DNA from 2 places in the Streptomyces sp. NPDC090119 genome. Region 2 is predicted to be linked to the other one. Evidence: predicted binding sites of a transcription regulator. Region 2 holds the regulator's gene; the other holds the start of a gene.
What was found. Region 2 encodes HrcA, which represses chaperone genes, less so after heat shock. Its sites were predicted from a motif close to TTNGCACTCNGNNNNNCNGAGTGCNAA; they were not measured.

Region 1 (15,230 bases), on a different contig from region 2:
GCGGCGCCGTCGATGACGATCGTCTCGCCTTCCTCCAGGTGCAGTTCGGCCAGGGCGTGGAGGGCGGTGTTGGCGGCGACCGGAAGGGCCGCGGCCAGTTCCCAGGGCACCGACGCGGGCTTCTTGGTGAGCATCTCCGCCTTAACGATGGCTACTTCGGCGTAGCCGCCGAAGCCGATCGCGCCGAGCACCTCGTCACCGACGGCGAACTCGGTGACACCGGGCCCGACCGCGTCGACGACCCCCGCGACGTCTCCGCCGAGCACCACCGGGAACTCGACCGGCATGAACGACGCCGCCGCGCCGCTGCGGATCTTCCAGTCGATGGGGTTCACCCCCGCCGCGCGTACGGCCAGACGGACCTCACCCTCTCCCGGAGTGGGAGCCTGGCCTTCGACCACCCGCAGGACGTCAGGATCGCCGTACTCCGAGAGGGCGACGGCTCGATGGTTCTCCCGCACTGGCTTCCTCCTGAACGTTCTGGCTGACGGCGCATCCGAGCGTAACAACTACGCCTGTTTTGCCGGGTGTTCAGAACGCGTGGCGGCCAAGTCGGCGCAGTGAGTGTTTCCTGACTGGCCCATCTCCTATAGTCCGGACGCCGGCGTACCTGTGAGTCCCGTGCGAATCCATCACCGGTGACTCCCGGGTGACGCCTTCACGTAGTGACACCCGGGGAAGGACATCGGATGAAGCAGCGACGGATCGGCGGCGAGTCGGGGCTGGACACCAGCGCCCTCTGTCTGGGGGCGATGCACTTCGGTACCAAGACCGACGAGGCCACGGCGTTCGCCGTTCTCGACAGGTTCCTGGAGGCGGGCGTCACCTTCATCGACACCGCCAACACCTACGCGTTCTGGGTCGAGGGCGGAACGGGCGAGGAGAGCGAGGCACTGCTCGGCAGGTGGCTGAGCAGCCGCGGTGTGCGTGACCAGGTGGTACTGGCCACCAAGGCGGGAGCGCTGCCCGTACCCCTGGACGCTCCGTGGCCGCAGGCCGCCGAGGGGCTGTCGCGGGAGGTGTTGACGCGTCAGGCCGAGGCCAGTCTCAAGCGGCTGGGGACGGACCGTATCGACGTCTACTACGCGCACATCGAGGACCGGCGCACCCCCCTGGAGGAGACGGTCACGGCCTTCGGGGACCTGGTGGCGTGCGGTACCGTCCGGCTGCTCGGGTGCAGCAACCACGCGGCGTGGCGGATCGAACAGGCCCGAGCCCTCGCGCGGCAGCTCGGCGTCCCCGGCTACACCTGCGTCCAGCAGCGTGCCACCTACCTGCGGCCGGGGCCCGCCGCGGACTTCGGCGTCAACCCCCACGTCAGCGACGAACTCCTCGACTACGTGCGCTCCGAGCCGGACCTGACGCTGCTCGGCTACTCGACCCTGCTGGGCGGGGCGCTGTCCCACCCGGACCGCCCGGTTCCGGCCCAGTACGACCACCCGGGCACCCCGGGTCGGCTGTCCGCGCTGCGCCAGGTCGCCGACGAGCTCGGTGCCACGCCGAACCAGGTGGCACTGGCCTGGCACATGCACAGTTCGCCCAGCGTGCTTCCGGTCCTCGGGGTGAGCTCGGTGGCTCAACTGGACGAATGCCTGGCCGCGGTCGACCTGGAGCTGGACTCCCACCACCTGGAGCAGCTGGACAACGCCTGACGCACGCGACCCCCGCACCGCCCCCGAGGCTCAAGCGGCGAGCCCCGAGCCCTCTTAACAAGGATTGGTTGGTGGGTCTCAACCCACCCTCCCACCCCGCCACTTGACCAGGAGCCACCGACTTGCCACGGACAGTCATGACGCTCTAGCGTGCCCGCATAACGAACAGCCCCCGCCAGGCGCTACCAACACCTGCGGGGGCTTGACCTACAAGATCGACAGGACCTCGATCCAGTGGCTGACACCAAGCTTAGCTCTGCCCCCCTGCAAGCGCACGCGTCCCCGCCCCCGATGGCCAACCCCGGCTACGGGAAGCGCTCCACACCGGACCAACTCCAGCGCACCAAGCACGACTTCACGCATCTTCCGCCCCGCGAGGCGGCCATCGCCGCGTACCTCGACCGGTTGCCCGAGGGTGCCGACATCTCGGTGAAGACGCTGGCCAAGACCCTCCCGTACGGGCAGTGCGCGCTGCGTACGGCGCTCAACCGGCTGCAGAACGCCGGGCACTTGAGGCGAGGAAGGGAACGCCTGGAGTCGGCGGGGGCCGGAACCCGCTGGATCACCCGATCGTGGTTCTCCCGTACCGCCCGCGACGACGCGTGGTGGGCGTCGTTCGCCCGGGGCGACGTGACGGAACCCGTGCCGAAACCCACCCGCTCCCGGGCCCACATCCTGCTGGCCGCCCTCGGCCGCAAGACCCCGGCCCTCTCCCTCTCGGCCGCGGACTGCGCCGACCTGGCCCCGCTGCTGACGGAGTGGTTCGCCCGGGGTGCCACGGACGAAGCCGTCGTCCGAGCCCTGACCGACGGCCTGCCGAACCCGATCCACCACCCGGCGGCCCTGCTCCGCCGCCGCCTGACCGACAAACTCCCCCCGGAACCAGCCCCGACCCCGCCCCGCCGCACCCTGGAATGCGCGAACTGCGGCCTGCCCGGGCACCCCGAGGCCCTCCCCGGAGGCATGTGCCGAGCCTGCCGAGGCGACCGCCCCCACTCACCGGACGCCTCACTGCCCGCCCGCTCCGTACAGGCCCACGCCCAGCAGATCCGAGCCGCGATGTCCGCCCGGAGGCACGTCCCCGCCCACGGGTAGGCTCACGATCTTCGGTCGGCGGACACCGGCCGGAGTCCTCCCGAGGCTGTGACGACGAACCGTGAACCTCGAAGACATCCCCGCCCGAGCCCGGCTCGACCGAGCCCTGGACGACCTGGCCGTCACCTTCCACGGCATGACCGCCCGCGCCGACGAGACCCAGTGCACCTGCCACTGGGGCGGCGCGGACGAGCTGGCGCTGCTGAAGGTGCCGGATCTGGGACTCGCCCCGGACCTGCTGCGCCGCACTTGGAGCGCGCCCGACTGGGGCGACCACGGCGCGGTACTGCGCCGCGTGCTGCCGCAGTTCGCGCGGGCGCTGGCCGACGGCACGGCGGAGGGCCTGTACTTTCCGGCCGAGATCGGGCAGTCGTTCAACCGGGGCTGCTGGCAGCGGTGGCCGGATCACCAGCGCGCGTCGGTGGAGGAGTTCCTGCACGCCTGGTGGGCCCACAGCCTCACCGCCCCGGCTCCCGCGATCCCGGTCCACCACCTTCTCGTGCTGTGCGCGGAGGCGTCCGCCACGCTCACCCCCTGGCTCGCGGCCTGGGAGGCACTCGACCACCCCACGGCCGACCGGCACCTGGCGGAAGCGGCGGCCGTCTGGACGCGCGACCTCCTGGACGACGAACTCCCCTGGCCCACCTGGCACGACGAGGACCCCCTGCGCATCGAACTCGTCACCTGGCTCGCCCGCCACGCCCCGAGCCGCCTGCCAGCCCACGACCCCCTTCTCCACCGCATACGCCTCGCGGCCCTCCCCACCCCGGCCCGCTGGGAAGACCCCCACTGGGTGGTCCCCCGGCTCACGCCGACTCCCGCACCACCAACTCCGGATCGAAGATCAGCGACGTAGGTTCGGTCCGGGCCCCCCGGATGTGCTCGTCCAGGAGCTGGGCCATCGCGGCGGCCATTTCCTCGACCGGCTGCCGCACGGTGGTGAGGGGTGGGCGGCAGGTCAGGGCCGCGCTGGAGTCGTCGAAGCCGACCACCGCGACGTCGTCCGGGACTCGGCGGCCGTGTTCGCGGAGGATCTGGCAGGCACCCTGGGCCATGAGGTCGTTCGCCGCGAACACGCCGTCCAGGTGCGGGTGTTCGGCGAGCAGGTCGGACATCGCGGCGAGCCCGCTGTCGAGGGTGAAGCCGCCCTCGGCGACCGGGACGTACGGGTACCCCCGGCGGGCCATCGTGGCGCGGAACCCGGCGAGCCGGTCCCGGCTGGCGGCGACGTCGAGCGGGCCGGTGACGGTGCCGATGCGGCGGCAGCCACGTGCCAGGAGGTGCTCGGCGGCGAGGCGCGCCCCGTCCCGGTGGGCGAGGTCGACGTAGCTGAGCGGTACGGGACGGGTGGGGCGGGCGAAGAGGACGGCGGGCAGACCCGCGTCGGCGAGGAGGGCGGGCAGGGGATCGTCGGCGTGGGTGGAGACGACGAGGGCGCCGTCGGCGCTGCCCTGCCGGAGGTCGGTCAGCACCTGGCGGCGGGTGTCCGGGGACTCGGCGAACATCAGGAGCGGGTGCATGGAGCGCGGGCGGAGGTAGCCCACGACGCCGCTGACCACCCGGCCGAAGAAGGGGTCGGCGAACACCCGCGTCGCGACCGCGTTGTGCACCTCCTCGGGGGTGTCGCCCGCGCCGGACACGACCAGCGCCACCGTCTGGCTGCGCCGGGTCACGAGGGACCGGGCGGCCTTGTTGGGCGCGTACCCGGTCCGCTCGATGGCCCGGCGTACCGTCTCCTGGATGCCGGGATCGACATTGCGGACGCCGTTGATGACCCGCGAGACGGTCGCGCGGGAGACTCCCGCCTCCTGCGCGACGTCTTCCAGCGTGGGGGCCTCTCTGCTCATCTCGGCACCCTAGCGGCCCTCCCGCGCGCCGGGATAGAGCGCTCTCCGAGCTCAGCCGTACACACCGAACTCGTAGAGCGAGTAACCCCAACCGGTGCCCCGCGCCGTCCCGTTGACCCGCACATAGCGGCCGGTCCCGGAGACGTCGAGGTCGTCCACGCCGCCGTTGCCGTCCCCCACACCGCGGACGGTGGTCCAGTTCTGCCCGTCGTCCGAGGTCTGCACGGTGTAGGCCCGCGCGTAGGAGGTCTCCCAGACCAGCTGCACGTGGCGGAACGAGGTACGGGCGCCGAGGTCGACGCGGAGCCACTGAGGGTCGCTCCAGTCGCTGGCCCAGCGGGTGGTGAGGTTGCCGTCCACCGCGTTGGCGGCCGTGCAGGGGCAGTCACCGCCGCCCGTCTGGGCCGAGGAGGCGGTCGCGGGCTTGCCCCGGGCGAGGTTCGTGCCCGCCGGGACGGGCGGCACCACCCGGAAGGACCGGGTCTCGACGCCCACGTTGCCCTTGCCGTCCTTGGCCTTCACGTAGATCTTCCAGACGCCCGGCCGGTCCGGCGCCGTGACGCGCAGCCTGCCGCCGCCGAGATCGGTCGCGGGGAGCGTGACGAGCTGCTTGCTCTGGTCGATGTAGTTGCTGTTGTCCTGCACCTCGTACGCGATCGGGTCCCCGTCGGGATCGGTGGCCCTGACCGCGAGGGTGAGGTCACCGCCTGCCGGGACCTTGGCGGCGTCGCCCTCGATGCTCAGGTCGGAGATGACCGGCGGGGTGTTGTCCCGCGAGGTGTCGGCGCCGTACGCCCGCTTCACCGCGTAGTAAGACAGCCGTTTCTCCCCGGCGGGCAGCAGGTTGAACCAGATGCCGCCGAAGTCGTACTCGGTGCCGTAGTGGAACATCGTGGCGCCGAGCGCGACACCCCGGTGCCCGGTGACGCAGTTCCACGCCCGCGTGTACCCGTCGGCCTTGGCCCGGTCGGTGGGCTCGGCGGGGACGCCGTTCGCATCGTCCGGCACCTCCCACTCACCCGCCGGACCGGTCTCGGTGACGATGTACGGCTTGGTGTAACCCCCTTGCTGCCAGGCCGCCTTGACGTCGCAGATCGCGTTGTAGGCGTTGACGGCGTAGAGGTCGAGGTCGGGCGCGTTCCTCTTGTAGTAGGGCCAGGCGCCGGTCCACGCGTCGGTGGAGGTGACCGGGTGGTCGGGGTCGACGGCGTGGATCTTCTTCGTGATGTCGTTGACGAGCGCGGTGTACGCGTCGCGCTGCCGCTCCAGCTCGGCGCCGCTGTAGCAGTTCTGCAAGCCCAGTACGGACTCGTTGCCGACGTTCCACATCAGCACGCCGGGGTTGTCCTTGTAGGTGGCGGCCCACTGCGGGAACTCGGTGAGCACCTGGTTCTTGTACGCGGTGTCGGTCAGGTAGTTCACGCAGCCGCCGCTGCCGGGGCCGCCGCCCGGCTGCAGCCAGAACCCGGCGATCACCTTGATGCCCTGGGCGGCGGCCGCGTCGAACAGCGGCTTGCTGGAGGCGTCGGTGCCCCAGGTGCGGACGGTGTTGACGCCCATCGACTTCAGGTCGGGCATATAGCGGGGCGCGTCTGCGGTGGACGGCCCCCAGGTGAGGCCCTTGATCTGGTACGGGCTGCCGTCGACGGTCAGCTGCCAGTCGCCCTGCGCGCCGGTGACCCGGACGACGCTGCCCGCGGCCTGGGCGGGCGGGGCGGGCAGGGCGACGAGGGCTCCGGCGGCGAGCAGGCCCGCGGTGAGGGGTGCCGTGACACGGGATGCGGTCATGAGTGTCCGTCCGGTGTGCGGGTGGGGGGAGGAGCCGGGGTCCTGTCGGCCGGGGGGACTCCGGCCGACAGGAGAGGTGCGTCAGGGCAGCCGGTAGTTGGCGTCCAGGGCGGCGCCCGCTTCGGGGTGCGTCTGGTCGTAGCCCCGCGCGTCGCATTGGAGGGCGCCGACGACGCAGTGGTCCACGAGCGCCTTCAGGGTCGGCGCGTCCCACGCGTTGAAGAAGTCGTAGTGGAACGAGTAGCCCGCCCCGCTCGACAGCTTCACCTGGCTCATGTCCCCGTTGACCGGGAACGCCATCTTGAACTCGATCATCGGCAGGGCGACGGGGTGGTCGTCCGGGCAGATGTTGTTGTTGGTGCCGGGATTGACCACCGGGTACGCCATGTGGGCCTGGTGGTTCGGGGTGTCCAGGTACTTGCCGTCCCAGCAACTGGGCGCCTGGAAGCGGATGTTGAGCTGGACATCGGCGCGGTTCGGGCACTGGGCGGGGAAGTCGGTGTTGAAGTAGCTGTCACCGCACTCCCAGCCCTCGACGAAGCCGCGGTGGGCGCGGAACTCCGCCGCCGACTGCATCGGGCTGCCGACGACGAAACGCAGGCCCTTCGGGAAGGGGCGCACGCTGGTGTAGTCGGTGACGCCCGCCTTGTAGTAGATGACCTGCGGGCCGACCGGCAGCACCGGGGTACTGCCCTTGAGCAGGGTCGGCATCCAGTAGGCCGACTTGTCACCGGGCGCCTTGCAGGTGGTGCCGCCCGCGTCGAGCGAGGCGGTGGTGCTGGCCGCGCTGGTCGTGGTGTTGCCCATGAAGGTGTGGTCGTGGGACTTGCCCGGCTGGCCGGGGTAGACGATCGGGTCGTCCGGGCGGGTGTGGGTCACCGAACAGTTCGCCTGGAACTCGTGGAAGTACCGGTGCGGCGGCTCGGCCTTGGAGGGGACGACCCCGGTCACCTGCGGGTTCGCCGGGATGTAGCCGTCGCCGTCCGGGTCCTCCGGCGAGGACTGCGTGGAGACGGGCATCGCATGGCCCGCGTGGACGGTCGCGGCTCCCGCCACCGGGTCGGCGCTCATCGCCACGCCGGTCAGGCCGAGGGAGGTGAGGAGCAGGGCGCTGGACACCAGTAATCCTGAGACGGTCTTCGATCTCCGTGCCATGGAGACCTCCTGCCACGTCGATGGGGACGGTGGGGGTCGGGCGGCCGGGACCGGCGAGAGGGGGCGACGCCGTCCGCGACCGTCCGCGTGACGGTCCATCACATGTGCCGTGGAATCCGGGAGAGCGCTCTCCCGTCGTGGAGTGTTGTGGCGGCCCGGCGGGGGTGTCAAGGGAGGCGGCGGAAACCGGTGCGCCGCGAGAAACGCCGAAGGGCGGCACCTCCCGTGAGGGAAGTGCCGCCCTTCGCGAAGGACAGGTGATCCAGGAGGATCAGAAGTCCATGTCACCGCCCGGCATGCCGCCCGGAGCGGCCGCGGCGGCCTTCTCCGGCTTGTCGGCGATGACGGCCTCGGTGGTGAGGAACAGCGCGGCGATGGAGGCCGCGTTCTGCAGCGCGGAGCGCGTGACCTTCGCCGGGTCGATGATGCCCTCGGCGATCATGTCGACGTACTCGCCGGTCGCGGCGTTCAGGCCGTTGCCGACGGGCAGGTTGCGGACCTTCTCCACGACGACGCCGCCCTCGAGACCACCGTTGACGGCGATCTGCTTCAGCGGGGCCTCCAGCGCGAGCTTGACCGCGTTGGCACCGGTGGCCTCGTCGCCCGACAGCTCCAGCTTGTCGAAGACCTGGCCGGCCTGCAGCAGAGCCACGCCACCACCGGCGACGATGCCCTCCTCGACGGCCGCCTTGGCGTTGCGCACGGCGTCCTCGATGCGGTGCTTGCGCTCCTTGAGCTCCACCTCGGTGGCGGCACCGGCCTTGATGACCGCCACGCCGCCCGCGAGCTTCGCCAGGCGCTCCTGGAGCTTCTCGCGGTCGTAGTCCGAGTCGGAGTTCTCGATCTCGGCGCGGATCTGGTTCACGCGGCCCTGCACCTGCTCCGAGGAACCGGCGCCGTCCACGATCGTGGTCTCGTCCTTGGTGACGACGACCTTGCGGGCGCGGCCCAGCAGGTCCAGGGAGGCGTTCTCCAGCTTGAGACCGACCTCCTCGGAGATGACCTCGCCACCGGTGAGGATGGCGATGTCGCCGAGCATGGCCTTGCGGCGGTCGCCGAAGCCCGGGGCCTTGACGGCGACGGACTTGAAGGTGCCGCGGATCTTGTTGACCACCAGGGTGGAGAGGGCCTCGCCCTCGACGTCCTCGGCGATGATCAGCAGGGGCTTGCCCGACTGCATGACCTTCTCCAGCAGCGGGAGCAGGTCCTTGACCGAGGAGATCTTGGAGTTGGCGATGAGGATGTAGGGGTCCTCGAGCACCGACTCCATGCGCTCCATGTCGGTCGCGAAGTAGGCGGAGATGTAGCCCTTGTCGAAGCGCATGCCCTCGGTGAGCTCGAGCTCCAGACCGAAGGTGTTGCTCTCCTCGACGGTGATGACACCTTCCTTGCCGACCTTGTCCATCGCCTCGGCGATGAGCTCGCCGATCTGGGTGTCGGCGGCGGAGATGGAGGCGGTGGAGGCGATCTGCTCCTTCGTCTCCACGTCCTTGGCCTGCTCCAGCAGAGCGGTGGAGACGGCCTCGACGGCCTTCTCGATACCGCGCTTGAGGGCCATCGGGTTGGCGCCGGCGGCTACGTTGCGCAGGCCCTCCTTGACCAGGGCCTGGGCCAGCACGGTCGCGGTGGTCGTACCGTCACCGGCGACGTCGTCCGTCTTCTTGGCGACTTCCTTGACCAGCTCGGCGCCGATCTTCTCGTACGGGTCCTCGAGCTCGATCTCCTTGGCGATGGAGACACCATCGTTGGTGATCGTGGGGGCGCCCCACTTCTTCTCGAGGACGACGTTGCGGCCCTTGGGGCCGAGCGTCACCTTGACGGCGTCCGCGAGCTGGTTCATGCCGCGCTCGAGGCCGCGCCGCGCCTCCTCGTCGAACGCGATGATCTTGGCCATGTGAAGTGGTCCCTCCAGGACTGGGGGTGATTCCTTCGGACCGCGCCCGCGCCCGCGACGGACGGCTCGCCGACCTTGTGGTTCCTTGCCCCACCCGGTCCGCGGGCCTCACCGACCCGGTCCTTCGTTGTCACTCTCACCTTCAGAGTGCTAACGCAATGATTAGCACTCACCCAGGGCGAGTGCAAGCGCCTTCGGGGGATCAGGACGGGACTTAACAGGACGAAGGGCCCGCACCCTGTGCCGGTGCGGGCCCTGCGCTCTGCTGGAGACGTTCAGGCGGTGACGCGAACCATGTCGGCCTGCGGACCCTTCTGGCCCTGCGAGATCTCGAACTCCACCCGCTGGCCCTCTTCCAGGGCGCGGTAGCCGTCCATCTGAATGGCGCTGTAGTGGACGAAGACGTCCGCACCACCGTCGACCGCGATGAAGCCGTACCCCTTCTCCGCGTTGAACCACTTGACGGTGCCCTGAGCCATGCCAACTCCCCTATTACTGGCCCTTGCGCGGACCCGCACCTCGCGGACCCGGGTCAGACCTCGCACCCCATTGGTCGGGGGCGTGCGCCGGAACGCGTCGACCGCGGCTGAATGTATCTGTCCAACTGCCGTCTGCAACAGGTCAATCGGACGAGAATTCCGGACGGACACAGTCCGGAATCTGCCGCAACTTCGGTCGAATTCAGGGCAAGTCGGGCCCCGTAAAAACAACAAATGCCGCACATTACCCGTGCATTTTGGCTACTTCTTGTCGGGTCAGCGGCATGAATCAAGGGCCCCCGGCCCAGCTGAGCGGGAGCGCGTTCCCCAACCCTACCGCGCTCAATCACACAGAATGGCCCCCTCCGTTTCTCTTACGGAGAAGGCCATTCGCTGAACTGACGGTAACCGTGGTTACCGAAGGTAATTTCAGCCTCCGGCGACCGCCGGAATGATGGAGACACCCGCGCCGTCGGGGGTCACGGTCTGAAGTCCGCCCTCGAAACGCACGTCGTCGTCATTGACGTAGACATTCACGAACCGGCGCAGCTTGCCCTGGTCGTCCAGGACGCGGGCTGCGATGCCCGTGTGCGTCTTCTCCAGGTCCTCGATGACCTCGGCGAGCGTGCCGCCCTCGGCGGCGACCTCGGCCTGGCCGCCGGTGTAGGTGCGCAGGATGGTCGGGATGCGAACGGTCACGCTCATGCGAGGCCAGCCTCTCGGAAGGAGTCCAGGTTCGGGCGGATGGTCGCGGACAGGCCGGTACCGGCGACCGCGTCCAGGGTCTTCAGGCCGTCGCCGGTGTTGAGGACGACGGTGGTGAGCGAGGGGTCCAGCGCGCCGGACTCGATCAGCTTGCGGGTGACACCGACCGTCACCCCGCCCGCCGTCTCGGCGAAGATGCCCTCGGTGCGGGCCAGCAGCTTGATGGCGTCCACGATCTGCGGGTCCGTCACGTCCTCCACCGCGCCACCGGTGCGGCGGGCGATGTCCAGCACGTACGGCCCGTCGGCCGGGTTGCCGATGGCGAGGGACTTGGCGATGGTGTCCGGCTTCTGCGGCCGCACCACGTCGTGGCCCGCCTTGTACGCGGCCGACACCGGGGAGCAGCCCTCCGCCTGGGCGCCGAAGATCTTGTACGGCTTGTCCTCGACCAGGCCGAGCGCGATCAGCTCCTTCAGCCCCTTGTCGATCTTGGTGAGCTGGGAGCCGGAGGCGATCGGCACCACCAGCTGGTCGGGCAGCCGCCAGCCGAGCTGCTCGCAGATCTCGTAGGCGAGGGTCTTGGAGCCCTCGGCGTAGTACGGCCGCAGGTTGACGTTGACGAAGCCCCAGCCCTCGCCCGCCGGGTCGCCGATCAGCTCGGAGCAGAAGCGGTTCACGTCGTCGTAGTTGCCCTCGATGCCGACCAGCTCACCGCCGTAGACGGCGGCCATGACGACCTTGCCCTGCTCCAGGTCGTGCGGGATGAACACGCAGGACCGCAGCCCCGCGCGGGCGGCGGCGGCGCCGACCGCGCCGGCCAGGTTGCCGGTGGAGGAGCAGGACAGGGTGGTGAAGCCGAAGGCGCGGGCGGCCTCCAGCGCCTGGGCGACGACGCGGTCCTTGAAGGAGTGCGTCGGGTTGCCGGAGTCGTCCTTGACGAACAGCCCGCCCGTGACGCCGAGTTCGGCCGCCAGGCGGTCGGCCTTGACCAGCGGGGTCCAGCCGGGGTTGAGGTTGGGCTTGTCGGCCACGTCGGCGGGGACGGGCAGCAGCGGGGCGTAGCGCCAGATGTTCGCGGGGCCGGACTCGATGCGGGCGCGGAGCTTCTCGGTGTCGTACGCGGAGAAGTCGTAGGCGATCTCCAGCGGCCCGAAACACTCCTCACAGGCGAAGACGGGCCCGAGCGGGACGCGGTGTCCGCACTCCCGGCAGCTCAGGGCGGCGGCGGGGCCGAGATCTACGGTGGGGGTGGCGACAGTCTGCACAGCCATGGAGGCGAGGCCCTTTCTCCTCATCTTTCCCACGACGCATCTCGCCGTGAGACGGATTTGGCACCTTCCCTAGCCGGGAGCCTCGCGGTGTCGCGGTGTGTCGCGCGCACGAGACCGGCTGGAGGGTTGCCGGGGCTTCATCGGGCCGTTTCCCTCTGCCCCTCTGGATGAGCGGTATTCGGTTGTGAACGCCCGCCGACCTCGACATGCGATGGTCATCGGCGTTGTCCAAGACTGTAACCGAAGGCCAGGAGAGTTGAAGGTGTCGTCCGAACCGCGAGATGGATCACGTGAGGAGCCGCAGACCATGCTGGAAGAAACCGAGCGCTGGCTGGCCACCCGCTCCTGGTCCGTGGCCGACCGCCCGCCGCACCGCGTGCTGGCCGCCAAGCAGCGGTCCGGGCAGCGGGTCTCCGTGGTGCTGCCCGCGCTGAACGAGGAGGCGACGGTCGGCGAGATCGTCTCCGTGATCCGGCACGACCTGATGGCGCAGGCGCCGCTGGTGGACGAGATAGTCGTGGTGGACTCCGGGTCCACCGACCGCACCGCCGAGGTGGCGGCCGCCGCGGGCGCGCGGGTCGTGCACCGGGACGACATCCTGCCCCGGCTGCCCGCCGTGCCCGGCAAGGGCGAGGTGCTGTGGCGCTCCCTGCTGGCGACCAGCGGGGACATCGTGGCCTTCGTCGACGCCGACCTGCGCGAGTTCTCCTCCGACTTCGTCCTCGGCATCGTCGGCCCGCTGCTCACCGATCCGGGGATCGACCTGGTCAAGGCGATGTACGACCGTCCGCTGGGCGGCGCCGCCGGGCAGGGCGGCCGAGTGACCGAGCTGATGGCGCGCCCGCTGCTGAACATGCACTGGCCGCAGCTGGCCGGGTTCGTGCAGCCGCTGGGCGGGGAGTACGCGGCCCGGCGCTCGCTGCTGGAGCGGCTGCCGTTCCCGGTGGGGTACGGGGTCGAGCTGGGCATGCTGGTCGACTCGCTGCATCTGGTCGGGCTGGACGCGCTGGCCCAGGTGGACGTCGGGGTGCGCAAGCACCGGCACCAGGACGGGCAGGCGCTCGGCCGGATGGCGGCCGCGATCTACCGCACCGCGCAGCTCCGGCTCGCGCGCGGGCACCTGGTGCGGCCCGCGCTGACCCAGTTCGAGCGGGGGGTGGACGGTTTCGAGCCGCGTACCCACTCGGTGGACACCGAGGAGCGGCCGCCGATGGCGGAGATCGCGGAGTACGCGGCGCGGAAGGTGGCGTGAGCGGGGCCGTATACGGTCCGGCTCGCCGGTCGCGCGTACGTTTGAGCGTTTGTGGGCCGGGCTAGGTTGAGGCCATGGCTACGCAGGGTGCTGAGGTGCTGGTCGCGTCCAATCGCGGCCCGGTTTCGTACACGGTGGGTCCGGACGGGGAGCTGGGCTCCCGGCGGGGTGGCGGCGGTCTCGTCTCGGGGCTGTCGGCGATCGGTCCGGACACCGACGCGGTGTGGGTGTGCGCCGCGCTCGGGGACGGCGACCGGGAGGCGGTGCGGCGCGCGGGCGGCGGGCTGCTCCCCGCCGAGGACACCGGCGGGCAGCGGGTGCGGATGCTGGACATCGACGCGGACGTCTACGCCGACGCGTACAACGGGATCGCCAACTCGGCGCTGTGGTTCGTGCACCACATGATGTACCAGACCCCGCTGGAGCCGGTGTTCGACGCGGAGTTCCGTCGGCAGTGGGACGCGTACCGCGCCTACAACCAGGCGTTCGCCCAGGCGCTGGCCGAGGAGGCGGGGCAGGGCGCGGCGGTGCTGATCCAGGACTACCACCTGGCGCTGGCCCCCCGGATGCTGCGCAAGCTCCGCCCCGACCTGCGCATCGGCCACTTCTCGCACACCCCCTGGGCGCCGCCGGACTACTTCCGCCTGCTCCCGGACGACATCGCGGCCGAGCTGCTCACCGGCATCCTGGGCGCGGACCGGGCGGCGTTCCTGACCCGGCGCTGGGCGGACGCGTTCACCGACTGCTGCCACGCGGTGCTGGGCCCCGGCATCCCGTCGGGTACGGAGATCGGGGTGCACGGTCTGGGCGCGGACGCGGAGTTCCTGCGGGAGCGGGCGCACCGGGCGGACGTGGACGAGCGGATGGCGGCGCTGCGCGAGCAGATCGGCGAGGGGCGCCGGTCGATCGTCCGGGTGGACCGCACCGAGCTGTCCAAGAACATCGTGCGCGGCCTGCTGGCGTACCGCCGCCTCCTGGAGGACCACCCCGAGTGGCGCGAGCGCGTGGTCCACGTGGCCTTCGCCTACCCGTCCCGCCAGGACCTCGCCCTGTACCGCTCCTACATGGACGAGGTACGCCGGGTCGCGGAGGAGATCAACTCCGAGTACGGGACGCCCGGTTGGACCCCGGTCCTGCTCCACCTCGACGACGACTTCGCCCGCTCCCTGGCCGCGTACCGCCTCGCCGACGTGGCCCTGGTGAACCCCATCCGCGACGGCATGAACCTGGTCGCCAAGGAGGTCCCGGTCGTCTCCGACGAGGGCGTCGCCCTGGTCCTCTCCCGCGAGGCGGGCGCCTACGAGGAGCTGGCCGAGCACGCGATCACGGTCAACCCGTACGACGTCGTCGGCACCGCGGAAGCCCTCCACGAGGCCCTGACCCTCCCGGACCCCGCCCGCGCCGAACGCTCCAAGCACCTGGCCTCGGCGGCGACCGCCCTGCCCCCCACCAAGTGGTTCCTGGACCAGCTGACCGCGCTGCGCGGCTGACCGGTCTGCGGCTGTCGGGGTTCGGTCCTCCTCAGCCGCAGAAGTAGGCGTACGGCGCCACCGAGACACCCTCCGCGACGGCGCGCTCATCGTCCTCGTCGGCCGCTGGGTCGAGGTCGAGTGCCCACAGCGAGTGCATGGACCACACGCTGAAACCGGCGTGGAAGTCATGACCGATGTCGGAGGGGGTGCTGGTGTACCCCCGAGCATGGAGATCGGCCACGACGTCGTCGAGGAAACGGTGGGTCAGCTGGATTCCGTCCAGCCGGGCCTCGGCATCCCCTCCCTCGCCGCTGTACTTCATCTCGACGAGCTCGACCGTGCTGTCCGTGCTGTCCGTGCTGTCCGCCGCGTAGGTGATCACCAGCATCGGCGTGGTGTCGTAGACCGCGCGCTCGCCGCCGGGTCCGTGGTACGGCGGTCCGAGACGCTCCTCGACGTGCGCGCGGTGGTCACCGATCTCGACGAGGTCGACACCACGGCCGGGGATGATCTCCATGCCGCGCATGCTGCCATGCTGTCGGCCGGGGCGGACATGAGGGTGGGGCCGCTGTCCTATCCGGCGTGGGCCGCCAAGCCCTCCAGCAGCGCCACCACTCCCC
Region 2 (15,230 bases):
CTCGCCAACCTGTACCTGGCGATGGAGAACGACCTCAAGATCATCCCGGTGCTGAACAAGATCGACCTGCCGGCCGCCCAGCCGGAGAAGTTCGCCGAGGAGCTGGCGAACCTGATCGGCTGCGACCCCGACGACGTGCTCAAGGTCTCCGCGAAGACCGGCCTCGGTGTCGACGCGCTGCTGAACAAGGTCGTGAAGGAGATCCCGGCCCCGGTCGGCAACGCGGACGCCCCCGCCCGCGCGATGATCTTCGACTCGGTCTACGACTCCTACCGGGGCGTCGTGACGTACGTCCGTGTCATCGACGGGCAGCTCAGCAAGCGTGAGCGCATCCGGATGATGTCCACCGGCGCCACCCACGAGCTGCTGGAGATCGGCGTCAGCTCGCCCGAGATGCTCCCGGCCGACGGTCTCGGCGTCGGCGAGGTGGGCTACCTGATCACCGGTGTGAAGGACGTCCGCCAGTCCAAGGTCGGTGACACCGTCACCAGCCAGGCCAAGGGCGCGACCGAGGCGCTCGGCGGCTACAAGGACCCGAAGCCGATGGTCTTCTCGGGCCTGTATCCGCTGGACGGCTCGGACTACCCGGAGCTGCGCGAGGCGCTGGACAAGCTCCAGCTCAACGACGCCGCCCTGGTCTACGAGCCGGAGACCTCCGCCGCCCTCGGCTTCGGCTTCCGCGTCGGCTTCCTCGGCCTGCTGCACCTGGACGTGATCCGGGAGCGGCTGGAGCGCGAGTTCGGCCTCGACCTCATCGCCACCGCGCCGAACGTGGTCTACCGCGTGGTCATGGAGGACGGCACCGAGCACACGGTGACCAACCCGAGCGAGTTCCCCGAGGGCAAGATCGCGGATGTGTACGAGCCGGTCGTGCGCGCCACGATCCTCGCGCCGTCCGAGTTCATCGGCTCGATCATGGAGCTGTGCCAGACCCGGCGCGGCACCCTGCTCGGCATGGACTACCTCTCCGAGGACCGGGTCGAGATCCGCTACACGCTGCCGCTCGCGGAGATCGTCTTCGACTTCTTCGACCAGCTGAAGTCCAAGACCCGCGGCTACGCCTCCCTGGACTACGAGCCCACCGGCGAGCAGGCGTCCAGCCTGGTCAAGGTCGACATCCTGCTGCACGGCGACAAGGTGGACGCCTTCTCGGCGGTCACCCACAAGGACCAGGCGTACGCCTACGGGGTCCGGCTCGTCGCCAAGCTGCGCGAGCTGATCCCGCGGCAGGCGTTCGAGGTGCCGATCCAGGCCGCCATCGGTTCGCGGGTCATCGCCCGCGAGACCATCCGCGCCATCCGCAAGGACGTCCTCGCCAAGTGCTACGGCGGTGACATCTCCCGTAAGCGGAAGCTGCTGGAGAAGCAGAAGGAGGGCAAGAAGCGGATGAAGATGGTGGGTTCCGTGGAGGTTCCCCAGGAGGCGTTCATCGCGGTGCTCTCCAGCGACGACAGCGGCGGAAGCTCCGGCAAGGGCAAGAAGTAGCCCGCGATCGCGCCGAGTTGTCGGAGCGAACCGGGCAAAGTGGGGCCCGTCGTACATGTGTACGGCGGGCCCGCGCTCGTACGGGGGGCGGTCCGGGGGCGGATCTCGATGGGGTTCCGGTGTGAAGTCACAGGCCGTGGCCTCTTACGCGGTGGCCGGTCGCCCCTTACCCTGATGCCTGCTCGCTAGTTACTCGCGGGTTAAACAACAGCTTCGAACCAGTGAGTCCACCCAGCCGCACCGAGTCAGCCGCACCGTCGCGGGCCCCGGAGGATGTCGTGAGCGACACACAGACCCTGATCGAGAACCGTCCGCCGTCCGTGGCGGCCCTCTTCCTGGAGCGCGTGGCGGCCACACCGGACGCCGAGGCATACCGGTACCCGGTCCCGGCGGCCTCCGGTGAGGGCCCCGACGAGTGGCGGTCGCTGACCTGGGGCCAGGCGGCGGAGCGGGTGTACGCGATCGCGGCCGGTCTGATCGAGCTGGGGATCGAGTCCGAGCAGCGGGTGGCGCTCGCCTCCTCGACCCGGGTCGAGTGGATTCTGGCCGACCTCGGCATCATGTGCGCGGGTGGCGCCACCACCACGGTCTATCCGCAGACCAACGCCGACGAGTCGTCGTTCATCCTGTCCGACTCCGAGAGCCGGGTGCTGATCGCCGAGGACGCGGCCCAGGTCGCCAAGGCGGTGGAGCGGCGCGCGGAGCTGCCCGCGCTGACCAAGGTCGTCGTCATCGACCCCGAGGGCGCCGAGACCGGTGACTGGGTGATCACCCTCGCCGAACTGGAGAAGCGCGGCAACGCCTACCTGGAGCAGCACCCCGAGCTGATCAAGGAGCGGGTCGGCGCGATCACCCGCGACCAGCTCGCCACCCTCATCTACACCTCGGGCACCACCGGCCGCCCCAAGGGTGTGCGCCTGCCGCACGACAACTGGGCGTACATGGCGCGGGCCACCGCCTCGACCGACCTGATCTCCGCCGACGACGTGCAGTACCTCTGGCTGCCCCTCGCCCATGTCTTCGGCAAGGTGCTCACCTCCGGCCAGATCGAGGTCGGCCACGTCACCGCGGTCGACGGCCGGGTGGACAAGATCATCGAGAATCTGCCGGTGGTCCGGCCGACCTACATGGCCGCCGTGCCGCGCATCTTCGAGAAGGTCTACAACGGCGTGGCCGCCAAGGCCCGCGAGGGCGGCGCGGCCAAGTACAAGATCTTCCAGTGGGCCGCCGAGGTGGCCCGCGACTACGCCAAGGCGTCCCAGGACAGCTTCCGCCGCACCGGCACCGCTTCCGTGCCGTTCGCGCTGGCCGCCAAGCACAAGGCCGCCGACGCCCTGGTCTACGGCAAGCTGCGCGAGGCGTTCGGCGGCAACCTGCGCGCCTGCGTCTCCGGCGCCTCCGCCCTCGCCCCCGAGATCGGCTACTTCTTCTCCGGCGCGGGCATCCACATCCTCGAGGGGTACGGCCTCACGGAGACCTCCGCCGCCTCCTTCGTGAACCCCGGTGAGGCGTACCGCACCGGCACGGTCGGCAAGCCGCTGCCCGGCTGCGAGGTGCGCATCGCGGACGACGGCGAGATCCTGCTGCGCGGCCCCGGCGTCATGGACGGCTACCACCAGCAGCCCGAGAAGACCGCCGAGGTGCTGGAGTCCGACGGCTGGTTCCACACCGGCGACATCGGCGAGCTGTCCGCCGACGGCTATCTGCGCATCACCGACCGCAAGAAGGACCTGATCAAGACCTCGGGCGGCAAGTACGTGGCGCCCGCCGAGGTCGAGGGCCAGTTCAAGGCGGTCTGCCCCTTCGTCTCCAACATCCTGGTGCACGGCGCCGACCGGAACTACTGCACCGCCCTCATCGCCCTCGACGAGCCCACGATCCTCCAGTGGGCCGCCGACAACGGCCTGGAGGGCAAGTCGTACGCCGAGGTGGTGGCCGCGCCGCAGACCGTCGAGCTGGTCGACGGCTTCGTGAAGGAGCTCAACCAGGGGCTCCAGCGCTGGCAGACCATCAAGAAGTTCCGGCTGCTGCCGCGCGACCTCGACGTCGAGCACGGGGAGATCACGCCCAGCCTGAAGCTGAAGCGGCCCGTGGTCGAGCGGGAGTACAAGGGCCTGATCGACGAGATGTACAACGGGGCCCGCGAGGCGTGAGGAGCACCCGCCGGGGTGGTTTTTCGGCCGCCCCGGCGGGTTCGCTTTCGGCCATGACCGGATTTGACCGCCTTCTGGCCAGGCGGTAGCCGAGTTCGTCGTCACGGCCGTTCACTTCGGTGACTCGGTGCTTATGCGTCCCGCCTGTCTGTCACCCTGGCCGCATGGACATGGCGGCCATACCCGTGCAACGGGCGGGCGACGCCGGAGCGGACGGCGCACCGGCGCCCTCCGGCACGCGCACCCTCGCCCAGGGCCGGGCCACCCTCCCCGGCAGCCCCGCGGCACCCGGCTCGGCCCGCGCCCTGGTGCGCGCCGCGTTCACCGACTGGGCCGACCTCGGCCTCACCGGCCCGGCCGGCGCGGCCCGGCTCGGCGACGACGCCACCGCCGTCGTCAGCGAACTCGTCACCAACGCCGTCGTCCACGCCGGAACCGCGGTCGAGGTCGACTGGCGGCTGGAGGAGGACGGCGCGTTCGTCGTGGAGGTCCACGACCACCACCCCGCCCGCGCCCCGCGCGACCCCGACGGCGAGGCCCCGTACGAGGCCTCCGAGCACGGGCGCGGGCTGCGCCTGGTCGCCACCCTCGCCGAGTCCTGGGGCGTCACCTACCGCACCGGCCGCAAGACCGTCTGGGCCCGGCTGCCGCCCGGCGGCACCGAGGAGCCCGACGGCCCCGCGCCCGCCCCCGCGCTGGTCGCCGCCGAAGCCCTCGCCCCGCAGCCGCAGCGCGCCACGGGCGACCGCGACTGGCTCGGCCGGGGCGCGCTGTCCTTCCTCGCCGAAGCCTCCGACCTCCTCGCCGGACAGCTCGACGAGAACCTGGTCGCCGCCCTCACCGGCCAGCTGATCGTGCCCCGGCTCGCCGACTGGTGCGCCATCTGGCTGGAGGACGAGGCGACCATACGCGGCGGCGGCGACGGGCCCGCCCGCGTCTGGCACGCCAGCGAGAGCCGGATCGAGGATCTCCAGGGGGCCCTGGAGAAGGAGCCACCGCGCCCCGGCCACGGCGTGCGCTCCGGACCCCAGCCCTACCCCTGGCCCGGCACCGCGCTCGGCCCCGAGGGCACCCACGGCACCGCCCTCGCCTACCGGCTGATCGCGGGCGGCCGCCCGCTGGGCACCCTCCTCATCGGCCGCTGCGGACTGCTCGGCTTCCCCGACGAGGTCACCGGCCTGGTCGAGGACCTCGGCCGCCGGGTCGCCCTCGCCATCGGCGCCGCCCGCCAGTACGCCCGGCAGGCCACCATCAGCGCCGTGCTCCAGCGCGGACTGCTGCCCGGCGCCGTCGCCGAGATCCCCGGCATGACCAGCGCCCTCGTCTACGAACCCCGCGACCAGGGCGGCCCCAGCGGCGACTTCTACGACCTGTTCCCGGCAGGCCGGGGCCGCTGGTGCTTCGCCGTCGGCGACGTCCAGGGCAAGGGCCCCGAGGCCGCCGTCGTCATCGGCCTCGCCCGCCCCTGGCTCCGGCTGCTCGCCCGCGAGGGGTACGGCGTCGCGGACGTCCTCGACCGCCTCAACCAGCTCCTCCTCGACGACGCCACCGAGGCCGCCGACGCCGCCGCCCGCGCCCTGATCGCCGCCGGAGGCGGCCCCTTCGCCCCCGGCGACGGCCCGCAGACCCGCTTCCTCTCCCTGCTCTACGGCGAGCTGACCCCCGTCGAAGGCGGCGTCCGCTGCACCCTCGCCTCCGCCGGACACCCGCTGCCCCTGGTGCTGGGCCCCGGCGGCGAGGTGCGCACCGTCGCCCGCCCGCAGACCCTGCTCGGCGTCGTCGAGGACGAGACCTACACCAGCGACACCATCGAGCTGCTCCCCGGCGACAGCCTGCTCTGCGTCACCGACGGCGTCACCGAGCGCCGCTCCGGCACCGACCAGTTCGACGACGGCGACGGCCTCGCCCGGGCCCTGTCCGGCTGCACGGGCCTGAGCGCCGAGCACATCGCGGACCGCATCCGCGACCTGGTGCACGGCTTCGGCGAGGACGAACCCGAGGACGATCTCGCCCTGCTGGTGCTCCAGGCACAGTGACAGGCGGGTGCGCGGGGTCCCGCGCGCGGTGCGGGACAATGGAGGACATGCCTTCCGCACTCCCCGACGGCGAGTCCGTCCCCGACGACGGCGCGCTGCCCGCCGCCGCGCTCGCCGGTGCCGCCGAGCGGCCCCTCGGGTTCTATCTGCACGTCCCCTACTGCGCCACCCGCTGCGGTTACTGCGACTTCAACACCTACACCGCCACCGAGCTGCGTGGCACGGGCGGCGTGCTCGCCTCGCGGGACAACTACGCGGACACCGTCGTCGAGGAGATCCGCCTCGCCCGCAAGGTGCTCGGCGACGACCCCCGCGAGGTCCGTACGGTCTTCGTCGGCGGCGGCACCCCCACCCTGCTGGCCGCCGGGGACCTGGTGCGGATGCTGGGCGCGATCCGGGACGAGTTCGGCCTCGCGCCCGACGCCGAGATCACCACCGAGGCCAACCCGGACTCCGTCGACCCCGCCTACCTGGCCACCCTCCGCGAAGGCGGCTTCAACCGGCTCTCCTTCGGCATGCAGAGCGCCAAGCCGCACGTCCTGCAGATCCTCGACCGCACCCACACCCCCGGCCGCCCCGAGGCATGCGTGGCCGAGGCCCGCGCCGCCGGGTTCGACCACGTCAACCTCGACCTGATCTACGGCACCCCCGGCGAGTCCGACGACGACTGGCGCGCCTCCCTGGAAGCGGCGCTCGGCGCGGGCCCCGACCACATCAGCGCCTACGCCTTGATCGTCGAGGAGGGCACCCAGCTCGCCCGCCGCATCCGGCGCGGCGAGGTCCCGATGACCGACGACGACACGCACGCCGACCGGTACCTCATCGCCGAGGAGATGCTCACCGCGGCTGGCATGCACTGGTACGAGGTCTCCAACTGGGCCACCACCGAGGCCGCCCGCTGCCTGCACAACGAGCTGTACTGGCGCGGCGCCGACTGGTGGGGCGCGGGCCCCGGCGCCCACAGCCACATCGGCGGCGTGCGCTGGTGGAACGTCAAGCACCCCGGTGCCTACGCGGCCGCCCTCGCCGCGGGCCGCACCCCCGGTGCGGGCCGCGAACTCCTCTCCGACGAGGACCGCCGGGTGGAGCGCATCCTCCTGGAACTCCGCCTCCGCGACGGCGTCCCGCTGTCCCTCTTGAAACCGGCCGGCCTGTCCGCCGCCGACCGCGCCCTGACCGACGGCCTCCTCCGCCCCGACCGCCACACCGAGGGCCACGCGGCCCTCACCCTGCGCGGAAGGCTGCTGGCGGACGCGGTGGTGCGGGACCTGGTGGACTGATCACTCGCCGGGGTGAATCGGTGCGCGATGCCGGTTCACTCCCTAATCTGGTCCGTAGGCTGCCGTCAAAAGCTCGCGGCGGATGTGGAGGGCCACGGAGATGACCGCTGTGGACGAACGTGGGATGACCAAGTATTTCGAGGAACTCGAACCCCCGGAGGGGGTCAAGGTCGAGCTCCTCCGGGGGGTAATCGTGATGATGGCCAGCCCTGACATCGTGCACAACAGGATCGTGACCGATGTGCAGGACCAGATCCCACGGCAGCGCTGGTCGCGTCTTCAGACACAGGACATCGACATCTTCGGTGAGGCCAGTGAACCTGTTCCCGACCTGGTGGTCCTTGCGCGCGACCTGCTGCCGGACAGCGGACGTCTGGTGCCATGCCGACTGATCAGCTTGGTGGTTGAGGTCGTTTCCAAGTCCAGCGTGCACCACGATTACGTGATCAAGCGCTCGATCTACGCGGCGGGGGAGATTCCCGCGTACCTCGTCATCGACCCGATCATGGGGCACTCCGTACTGCTCACAAAGCCCGCAGGCAAGGGGGATGACGCGGACTACCGGAGCCAAGAGATCATCAAATTCGGTGACCGACTACCGCTGGATGTACTCGGCATTGAACTGGACACGGACGAATTCGGGACCCTGCCTGGGGTCAGGCCCCACCGCTATCCGTGACGAAGTCGATCAGTTCCTCCACCCGCCCCAGCAGCTCCGGCTCCAGGTCCCGATAAGACGTCACCTTCGCCAGGATCGCCTGCCACACCGCACCGGTGTTTTCCGGCCAGCCCAGGGCCTTGCAGACGCCCTTCTTCCAGTCCTGGCCGTGGGGGACGCGGGGCCAGGCGGGGATGCCGACGGCCGACGGTTTCACGGCCTCCCAGATGTCGATGTACGGGTGCCCGACCACCAGGGCGTGCTCGCTGGTCACCGACCGGGCGATGCGCCACTCCTTGGTGCCGGGCACCAGATGGTCGACCAGGATGCCCAGGCGGGCGTCCGCGTCGGGGGCGAATTCGGCCACGATCGAGGGCAGATCGTCCACGCCCTCCAGGTACTCCACGACCACGCCCTCGATGCGCAGGTCATCGCCCCAGACCTTCTCCACCAGCTCGGCGTCGTGCCGACCCTCGACGTAGATCCGCCCGGCGCGGGCCACGCGGGCGCGGGCGCCCGGGACGGCGACGGAGCCGGAGGCGGTGCGGGCGGGCTTCGCCGGGGCGGCGGCCGGGCGGACCAGGGTGACCGGGCGGCCCTCCAGCAGGAAGCCGCGCGGCTCCAGCGGGAACACCCGGTGCTTGCCGAAGCGGTCCTCCAGCGTCACCGTCCCCGCCTCGCAGCGGATCACCGCCCCGCAGAACCCGGTACCGGGCTCCTCCACCACCAGCCCCGGCTCCGCCGCCACCTCGGGCACCGGCTGAGGCTTCTTCCAGGGGGCGGTCAGGTCGGGGGAGTAGTCGCGCATTCTGATGACCATAGGAGAAGCGGCCGCCCGGTACTCAGGACACGCCGAAACGTGCTGCCAGGGCGTCGCGTTGACGTCGTACGAAGGCAGCGTCGACCACCGCTCCGTGACCGGGCACGTACAGCGCGTCCTCGCCGCCCAGGGCCAGCAGCCGGTCCAGCGCGGCGGGCCAGCGGGACGGCACCGCGTCCGGGCCCGCCTGCGGTTCGCCGGACTCCTCGACCAGGTCGCCGCAGAAGACGACCTCGGGGGAGCCGGGCACCAGCACCGCGAGATCGTGGGCGGTGTGCGCGGGGCCGACGTTGGCCAGCAGCGCCTGGCGGCCGCCGCCGAGGTCGAGCGTCCACTCGCCGGACACCAGATGCGCGGGCGGCAGCAGGGCGCGTACGGCGGCCTCCGCCTCCCCGGCCGGGACCCCGTGGCCGACCGCGTCCCGCCGCAGCGGCTCCCGCTCGTGCGCGAGAACCACGTCCAGCCCGACCGCGCCGTAGACCTCCGCCCCGGCGAAGGCGGGGGCGCCCAGGACATGATCGAAGTGCGGGTGGGTCAGCGCGAGATGAGTCACATCGCGCCCGGCCAGCCTCCGCACGGCGGCCCGCAGCCCGGCCCCCTCCGCGAGGCCCGACCCCGCGTCCACCACCAGTGCCGTGCCCACGCCCAGCACCAGCCCCACCGTGCAGTCCCAGCCCGGCAGTCGGCACCGCCCCACCCCTTCGGCCAGCCGCTCCCACCCGAGGTCTTCCCAAGTCACGGTCATCCCCGCACGCTAGCTGGGGACAAGCCGGGCGGACCGCACCGACCTTGCCCGATGAGCACCCCACGGCCGTACACTGGCCGGGGAAGTCTGGCACTCGCGTACGCAGAGTGCCAGGCGGTACACCGCAGGGGCCGGGGGGCGACGTGATGGAGGTGCGCATGCTGAGCGAACGCAGGCTGCAGGTACTGCGCGCCATCGTGCAGGACTACGTCGGCACCGAGGAGCCCGTCGGCTCCAAGGCCCTCACCGAACGGCACAGCCTCGGCGTCTCCCCGGCCACCGTGCGCAACGACATGGCCGCGCTGGAGGAGGAGGGGTTCATCGCCCAGCCGCACACCAGCGCCGGGCGCATCCCCACCGACAAGGGCTACCGGCTCTTCGTCGACAAGCTCGCCGGTGTGAAGCCGATGACGGCGCCCGAGCGGCGTGCGATCCAGAACTTCCTGGAGGGCGCGGTCGACCTCGACGACGTCGTGGCCCGCACGGTCCGGCTGCTCGCGCAGCTCACCCGGCAGGTCGCCGTCGTGCAGTACCCCTCACTGACCCGGTCCACGGTCCGGCATGTGGAACTGCTCTCACTCGCCCCCGCCCGCGTGATGCTCGTGCTGATCACGGACACCGGCCGGGTCGAGCAGCGGATGGTCGACTGCCCCGCGCCGTTCGGCGAGGCACCGCTCGCGGACCTGCGGGCGCGGCTCAACAGCAAGGTGGCCGGACGCCGGTTCAGCGACGTACCGCGATTGGTCGAGGACCTCCCCGATGCCTTCGAGGCGGAGGATCGCGGTACGGTCTCCACAGTGCTCTCCACTCTGCTGGAGACACTCGTCGAGGAGAACGAGGAACGGCTGATGATCGGCGGCACCGCCAATCTCACCCGTTTCGGACATGACTTCCCCCTGGTGATCCGGCCCGTGCTGGAGGCCCTCGAGGAGCAGGTCGTGCTCCTCAAGCTCCTCGGCGAGGCCAAAGATCCGGGCGTGACCGTGCGTATCGGGCACGAGAACGCCCACGAGGGACTCAACTCCACGTCCGTCGTGTCGGTCGGCTACGGTTCGGGCGGCGAGGCGGTTGCCAAGCTCGGCGTGGTCGGACCGACCCGCATGGACTACCCGGGAACGATGGGAGCGGTACGCGCAGTGGCACGGTACGTCGGACAGATCCTGGCGGAGTCGTAAGTGGCCACGGATTACTACGCCGTTCTCGGCGTGCGCCGCGACGCGTCGCAGGATGAGATCAAGAAGGCGTTCCGCAGGCTCGCGCGCGAGCTGCATCCGGACGTCAATCCCGATCCGAAGACCCAGGAGCGGTTCAAGGAGATCAACGCCGCCTACGAGGTGTTGTCGGACCCGCAGAAGAAGCAGGTCTACGACCTCGGCGGCGACCCCCTCTCGCAGGCCGGCGGCGCCGGTGGCGCGGGCGGTTTCGGGGCCGGTGGCTTCGGCAACTTCTCCGACATCATGGACGCGTTCTTCGGTACGGCGTCGCAGCGCGGCCCGCGCTCGCGCACCCGGCGCGGCCAGGACGCGATGATCCGGATCGAGGTCGAGCTGGACGAGGCGGCCTTCGGCACGACCAAGGACATCCAGGTCGACACGGCGGTCGTCTGCAACACCTGCAGCGGCGAGGGCGCGGCCCCCGGCACCACCGCGCAGACCTGTGACATGTGCCGCGGCCGTGGCGAGGTCTCCCAGGTCACCCGGTCCTTCCTGGGCCAGGTCATGACCTCCCGCCCCTGCCCCCAGTGCCAGGGCTTCGGCACCGTGGTCCCGACCCCGTGCCCCGAGTGCGCGGGCGACGGCCGGGTCCGCTCCCGGCGCACCCTGACCGTGAAGATCCCCGCCGGTGTCGACAACGGCACCCGTATCCAGCTCGCGGGCGAGGGCGAGGTCGGCCCCGGCGGCGGCCCCGCCGGTGACCTGTACGTCGAGATCCACGAGCTGCCGCACTCCACCTTCCAGCGGCGCGGCGACGACCTGCACTGCACGGTCACCATCCCGATGACGGCCGCGGCCCTCGGCACCAAGGTGCCGCTGGAGACGCTGGACGGCATGGAGGAGGTCGACATCCGGCCCGGCACCCAGTCCGGCCAGTCGATCCCGCTGCACGACCGGGGCGTCACGCATCTGCGCGGCGGCGGCCGGGGCGACCTCATCGTGCACGTCGAGGTCACCACCCCGACCAAGCTCGACGCCGAGCAGGAGCGGGTGCTGCGGGAGCTGTCCAAGCTGCGCGGCGAGGAGCGGCCCACGGGTCAGTTCCAGCCCGGCCAGCAGGGGCTGTTCTCCCGGCTGAAGGACGCGTTCAACGGACGCTGATGTCGGGGGGCGTTCGCGCCCCCCGACCCCGGTCGGCCCCGTCCGGCCCGATTCGGACTTGTCAGGCGGACATGACACCATGCGGGCATGTCCTCCGCACTGGCCGATCTCGTCGTGCACCCGATCGTGCAGGCCCCCATGGCGGGCGGTGTCGCCGTGCCGGAACTGGCCGCCGCCGTCTCCGAGGCCGGAGGGCTCGGTTTCCTCGCCGCCGGATACAAGACCGCCGACGGCATGTACCGCGAGATCAAGCGGCTGCGCGGGCTGACCAGCCGCCCCTTCGGCGTCAACCTCTTCCTGCCCCAGCCCGCCCACGCCGAGTCCGGCGCGGTCGAGCTGTACGCACAGCAACTGGCCGGTGAGGCCGCCTGGTACGAGACCGGGACCGGCGACCCCGACGGCGGCCGCGACGACGGCTACGACGCCAAGCTCGCCGTCCTGCTGGACGATCCCGTCGCCGCCGTCTCCTTCCACTTCGGTGTGCCCGACCCGGAGGCGCTGGCCGCGCTGCGCCGCGCCGGGACCGTCACCCTGGTCACCGCCACCACCGTCGAAGAGGCCCGCGCGGTCGAGCGGGCCGGGGCGGACGCGGTGATCGCGCAGGGCATCGAGGCGGGCGGCCACCAGGGCACCCACCGCGACCTCGCGGAGAACGACGGCACCGGACTCGGCCTGCTGTCCCTGGTCACCCAGGTCGCGCAGGCCGTCGAGATCCCGGTCGTCGCCGCCGGAGGCATCATGCGGGGCGCGCAGATCGCCGCCGCCCTCGCCGCCGGGGCCACCGCCGCCCAGCTCGGCACCGCGTTCCTCGCCACCCCCGAGTCCGGCGCCCCCGAGGCCCACAAGCGGGCGCTGACCGACCCGGTGTTCCCGCGCACCGAGCTGACCCGCGCCTTCTCCGGACGCCCGGCGCGCGCCCTGACCAACCGCTTCCTGCGTGAGCACGGGCCGTACGCGCCCGCCGCCTACCCCGACGTGCACCACCTGACCGCGCCGCTGCGCAAGGCCGCCACCGCCGCCGGGGACGCCCAGGGCATGTCGCTCTGGGCGGGCCAGGGCCACCGGCTTGCCCGGCCGCTGCCCGCGGCCGAACTCGTCCGCACCCTCGCCGCCGAACTCAACCTCGTACGGGGCGAGTCGGGGCGCCAGTACCGACCCATCAGAGCCCAGGGAGGGGACGCGCGATGACCGCGCCCGTCTTCGTCGTCGAGCACTTCCGCGCGGACGGCACCCGGTACGTACTCGACGGCCCCGAGGGACGGCACGCCGTCTCCGTGAAGCGGCTCGAACCCGGCGAGGAGGTCGTCCTCACCGACGGCGCCGGGCGCTACGCGCAGTGCCGGGTCACCGGCACCGAGGGCAAGGACCGGCTGATCGTCGAGCTGCCCGAGGTGCGCGAGGAGCCGGAGCCGCGGCCCCGCATCACCGTCGTGCAGGCACTGCCCAAGGGTGACCGGGGTGAAGTCGCCGTGGAGACCATGACCGAGACCGGGGTCGACCGGATCGTGCCCTGGCAGGCGTCGCGCTGCATCACCCAGTGGAAGGGCGAGCGGGGGCTGAAGGCGCTCGGCAAGTGGCGCTCCACCGCCCGCGAGGCGGGCAAGCAGTCCCGGCGGGTCCGCTTCCCCGAGGTCGCGGACACGGCAACGACCAAGCAGGTGGCGGCACTTCTCGCGCGGGCCGACTTCGCCGCCGTGCTGCACTCCGACTTCGACCACGAGTCGGTCCCGCTGGCCACCGCCGAACTGCCCGCCGAGGGCGAGATCGTGCTCGTCGTCGGTCCCGAAGGGGGCGTCTCGCGCGACGAGTTGGCGCTCTTCGAGGAAGCCGGTGCCCGCGCCTGCGTGCTCGGCCCCTCGGTCCTGCGCACCTCCACCGCGGGCACCGCCGCGACCGCCCTCCTGCTGGGCCGCACCGGCCGCTGGTCCTGAACTGAACCCGCTCGGCACCCAGCTCGTCTTCACCGCCCGGAGCGTCGAGCCGGTGCTGCCGCTGCCCGGCTGACGGCGACGGCCGGCAGCAGCTCCCACCCGTCCACCTCGCCGACCGTGTCCCCGCGCCGACGGATCTCGTCCACGAACGCCCGGACGACGGCGGGTTCGTGCAGGTTCACCCAGTTCCCGTGCTCGTCGCTCACCAGCCCGGTGTGGAAGTGGAATCCGGTGCCCGCGACACGGCCGGGCCCCTCGTCGAAGACGACGCGTACGGCGGCGCCGTCCCGGTGCAGGGTCAGCACCTCCCGGTGCCGGTCGCCCGTGAGGCGCCGGTGCCGGACCGACCACCGGTACGCGGTGCCGTCCGGCAGGGTCAGGTGCCTGAGTCTGCGTTCGTCGCTGCGCACAGGGGCAGCGTACTGAGGGCCGCACGTTCGGGTGACTGGCTGTATGCGGCCTTCCGCCGTGCGGGAGTCGGTGGGACGCTGGGCCGTATGGGGGCATCGATGTGGATACGCCGCGGTCCGCGTCCCGTGCGGCTGCTGGCCGTGACCGGGCTCGCGGTGCTGGTCGCCGCCGGGGTGACGGGATGTCAGCCCGGCGAGCTGGGGGCGGCCTCGGTCGCGTACACCACCGACTCGACGGCGACCGACGCACTGAAGAAGCGTGATGTGGACGTGAGTTGGCTGACCTGTACCGGCAGGCAGGTCGGCGGGTCGTCGGCCGGCGGGTCGCCGAGCGAGTCCACCGTGGTCACCGTGGACTGCCAGGGGAAGACCAAGGACGGGCGGGACATCACCGTCACCGGCAAGGTGACCCGCGCGGTGAGCGGGGCCTGCGTGCGCGGCAATCTCACCGCCGAGGTCGGCGGACGGCAGGTCTTCCGGGTCAGCGGGCTCGGCAACTGCGATGTGGGCCCCTCCTACACCCCGCCCGCGACCTACCGGCCGCCCGGACAGCCCCGGCCCACGGTGACCGTCACCGTCACCCGCACCCTGTGGTGCGAGAACGACCCCTCCTGCAGGCCCGTCGAGGGCAAGTAGCGCAGGAGTGATCAATTCCGGGTCCACGGAGGGACGTTCGCGCGTAGGGTGATCGCGTGACTCAGGGTGCTGCCACGGAAGACGCCGCCTCGTATCTCCGCTTCCCGCATGTGCGGGGCGACTTGATCACCTTCACCGCGGAGGACGACGTCTGGGTCGCCCCGCTGGACGGCGGCCGGGCCTGGCGGGTCAGCGCCGACAACGTCCCGGTGAACCACCCCCGCATCTCCCCGGACGGCACCACCCTCGCCTGGACCTCCACCCGCGACGGCGCCCCCGAGGTGCACACCGCCCCCGTCGACGGCGGACCCTCCCGGCGCCTGACCCACTGGGGCAGCCGCCGCACCCAGGTCCGCGGCTGGACCCCCGACGGCGAGGTCCTGGCGATCAGCGCGGCCGGACGGCACAGCACCCGCCACAGCTGGGCCCGCGCCGTCCCGCTCGACGGCGGCCCGGCGGCCACCCTCCCGTACGGCCCCGTGGGCGCCGTCGCCCACGGCCCGCACACCGTGCTGCTGTCGGCCTCGATGAACCGGGACGCCTCCGCCTGGAAGCGGTACCGGGGCGGCACCGCGGGCAAGCTCTGGATCGACCGGGACGGCGAAGGCGAGTTCGTCCGGCTGCACGAGGAGCTGGACGGCAACATCGAGTACCCGTCCTGGGTCGGCGACCGCCTCGCGTTCCTCTCCGACCACGAGGGCACCGGCGCCCTGTACTCCTCCCTCGCCGACGGCTCCGACCTGCGCCGCCACACCCCGCTC

Region 1: groL (chaperonin GroEL) is a predicted target of HrcA. The motif match lies at 9,594-9,620, and genes of this name have one in related genera.

Annotation. Positions count from the first base shown of each region.
Region 1 covers NZ_JBIVDK010000006.1:150,918-166,147, reverse strand. The annotation lists gene ACIPPM_RS25475 (NADP-dependent oxidoreductase) at 1-461, opposite strand, end outside; gene ACIPPM_RS25470 (aldo/keto reductase) at 690-1,652, shown strand; gene ACIPPM_RS25465 (hypothetical protein) at 1,944-2,747, shown strand; gene ACIPPM_RS25460 (hypothetical protein) at 2,809-3,603, shown strand; gene ACIPPM_RS25455 (LacI family DNA-binding transcriptional regulator) at 3,554-4,594, opposite strand; gene ACIPPM_RS25450 (discoidin domain-containing protein) at 4,646-6,382, opposite strand; gene ACIPPM_RS25445 (DUF1996 domain-containing protein) at 6,464-7,537, opposite strand; gene groL (chaperonin GroEL) at 7,809-9,431, opposite strand; gene ACIPPM_RS25435 (cold-shock protein) at 9,707-9,910, opposite strand; gene ACIPPM_RS25430 (MoaD/ThiS family protein) at 10,340-10,615, opposite strand; gene thrC (threonine synthase) at 10,612-11,886, opposite strand; SAM riboswitch class I at 11,904-12,060, opposite strand; gene ACIPPM_RS25420 (glucosyl-3-phosphoglycerate synthase) at 12,194-13,138, shown strand; gene ACIPPM_RS25415 (trehalose-6-phosphate synthase) at 13,213-14,628, shown strand; gene ACIPPM_RS25410 (hypothetical protein) at 14,660-15,136, opposite strand; gene otsB (trehalose-phosphatase) at 15,184-15,230, opposite strand, start outside.
Region 2 covers NZ_JBIVDK010000002.1:699,698-714,927, reverse strand. The annotation lists gene lepA (translation elongation factor 4) at 1-1,485, shown strand, start outside; gene ACIPPM_RS10650 (AMP-dependent synthetase/ligase) at 1,764-3,638, shown strand; gene ACIPPM_RS10645 (SpoIIE family protein phosphatase) at 3,809-5,674, shown strand; gene hemW (radical SAM family heme chaperone HemW) at 5,722-6,954, shown strand; gene ACIPPM_RS10635 (Uma2 family endonuclease) at 7,055-7,633, shown strand; gene ACIPPM_RS10630 (DUF3097 domain-containing protein) at 7,611-8,420, opposite strand; gene ACIPPM_RS10625 (MBL fold metallo-hydrolase) at 8,455-9,177, opposite strand; gene hrcA (heat-inducible transcriptional repressor HrcA) at 9,336-10,352, shown strand; gene dnaJ (molecular chaperone DnaJ) at 10,353-11,492, shown strand; gene ACIPPM_RS10610 (nitronate monooxygenase) at 11,580-12,680, shown strand; gene ACIPPM_RS10605 (16S rRNA (uracil(1498)-N(3))-methyltransferase) at 12,677-13,423, shown strand; gene ACIPPM_RS10600 (hypothetical protein) at 13,453-13,833, opposite strand; gene ACIPPM_RS10595 (hypothetical protein) at 13,921-14,469, shown strand; gene ACIPPM_RS10590 (S41 family peptidase) at 14,592-15,230, shown strand, end outside.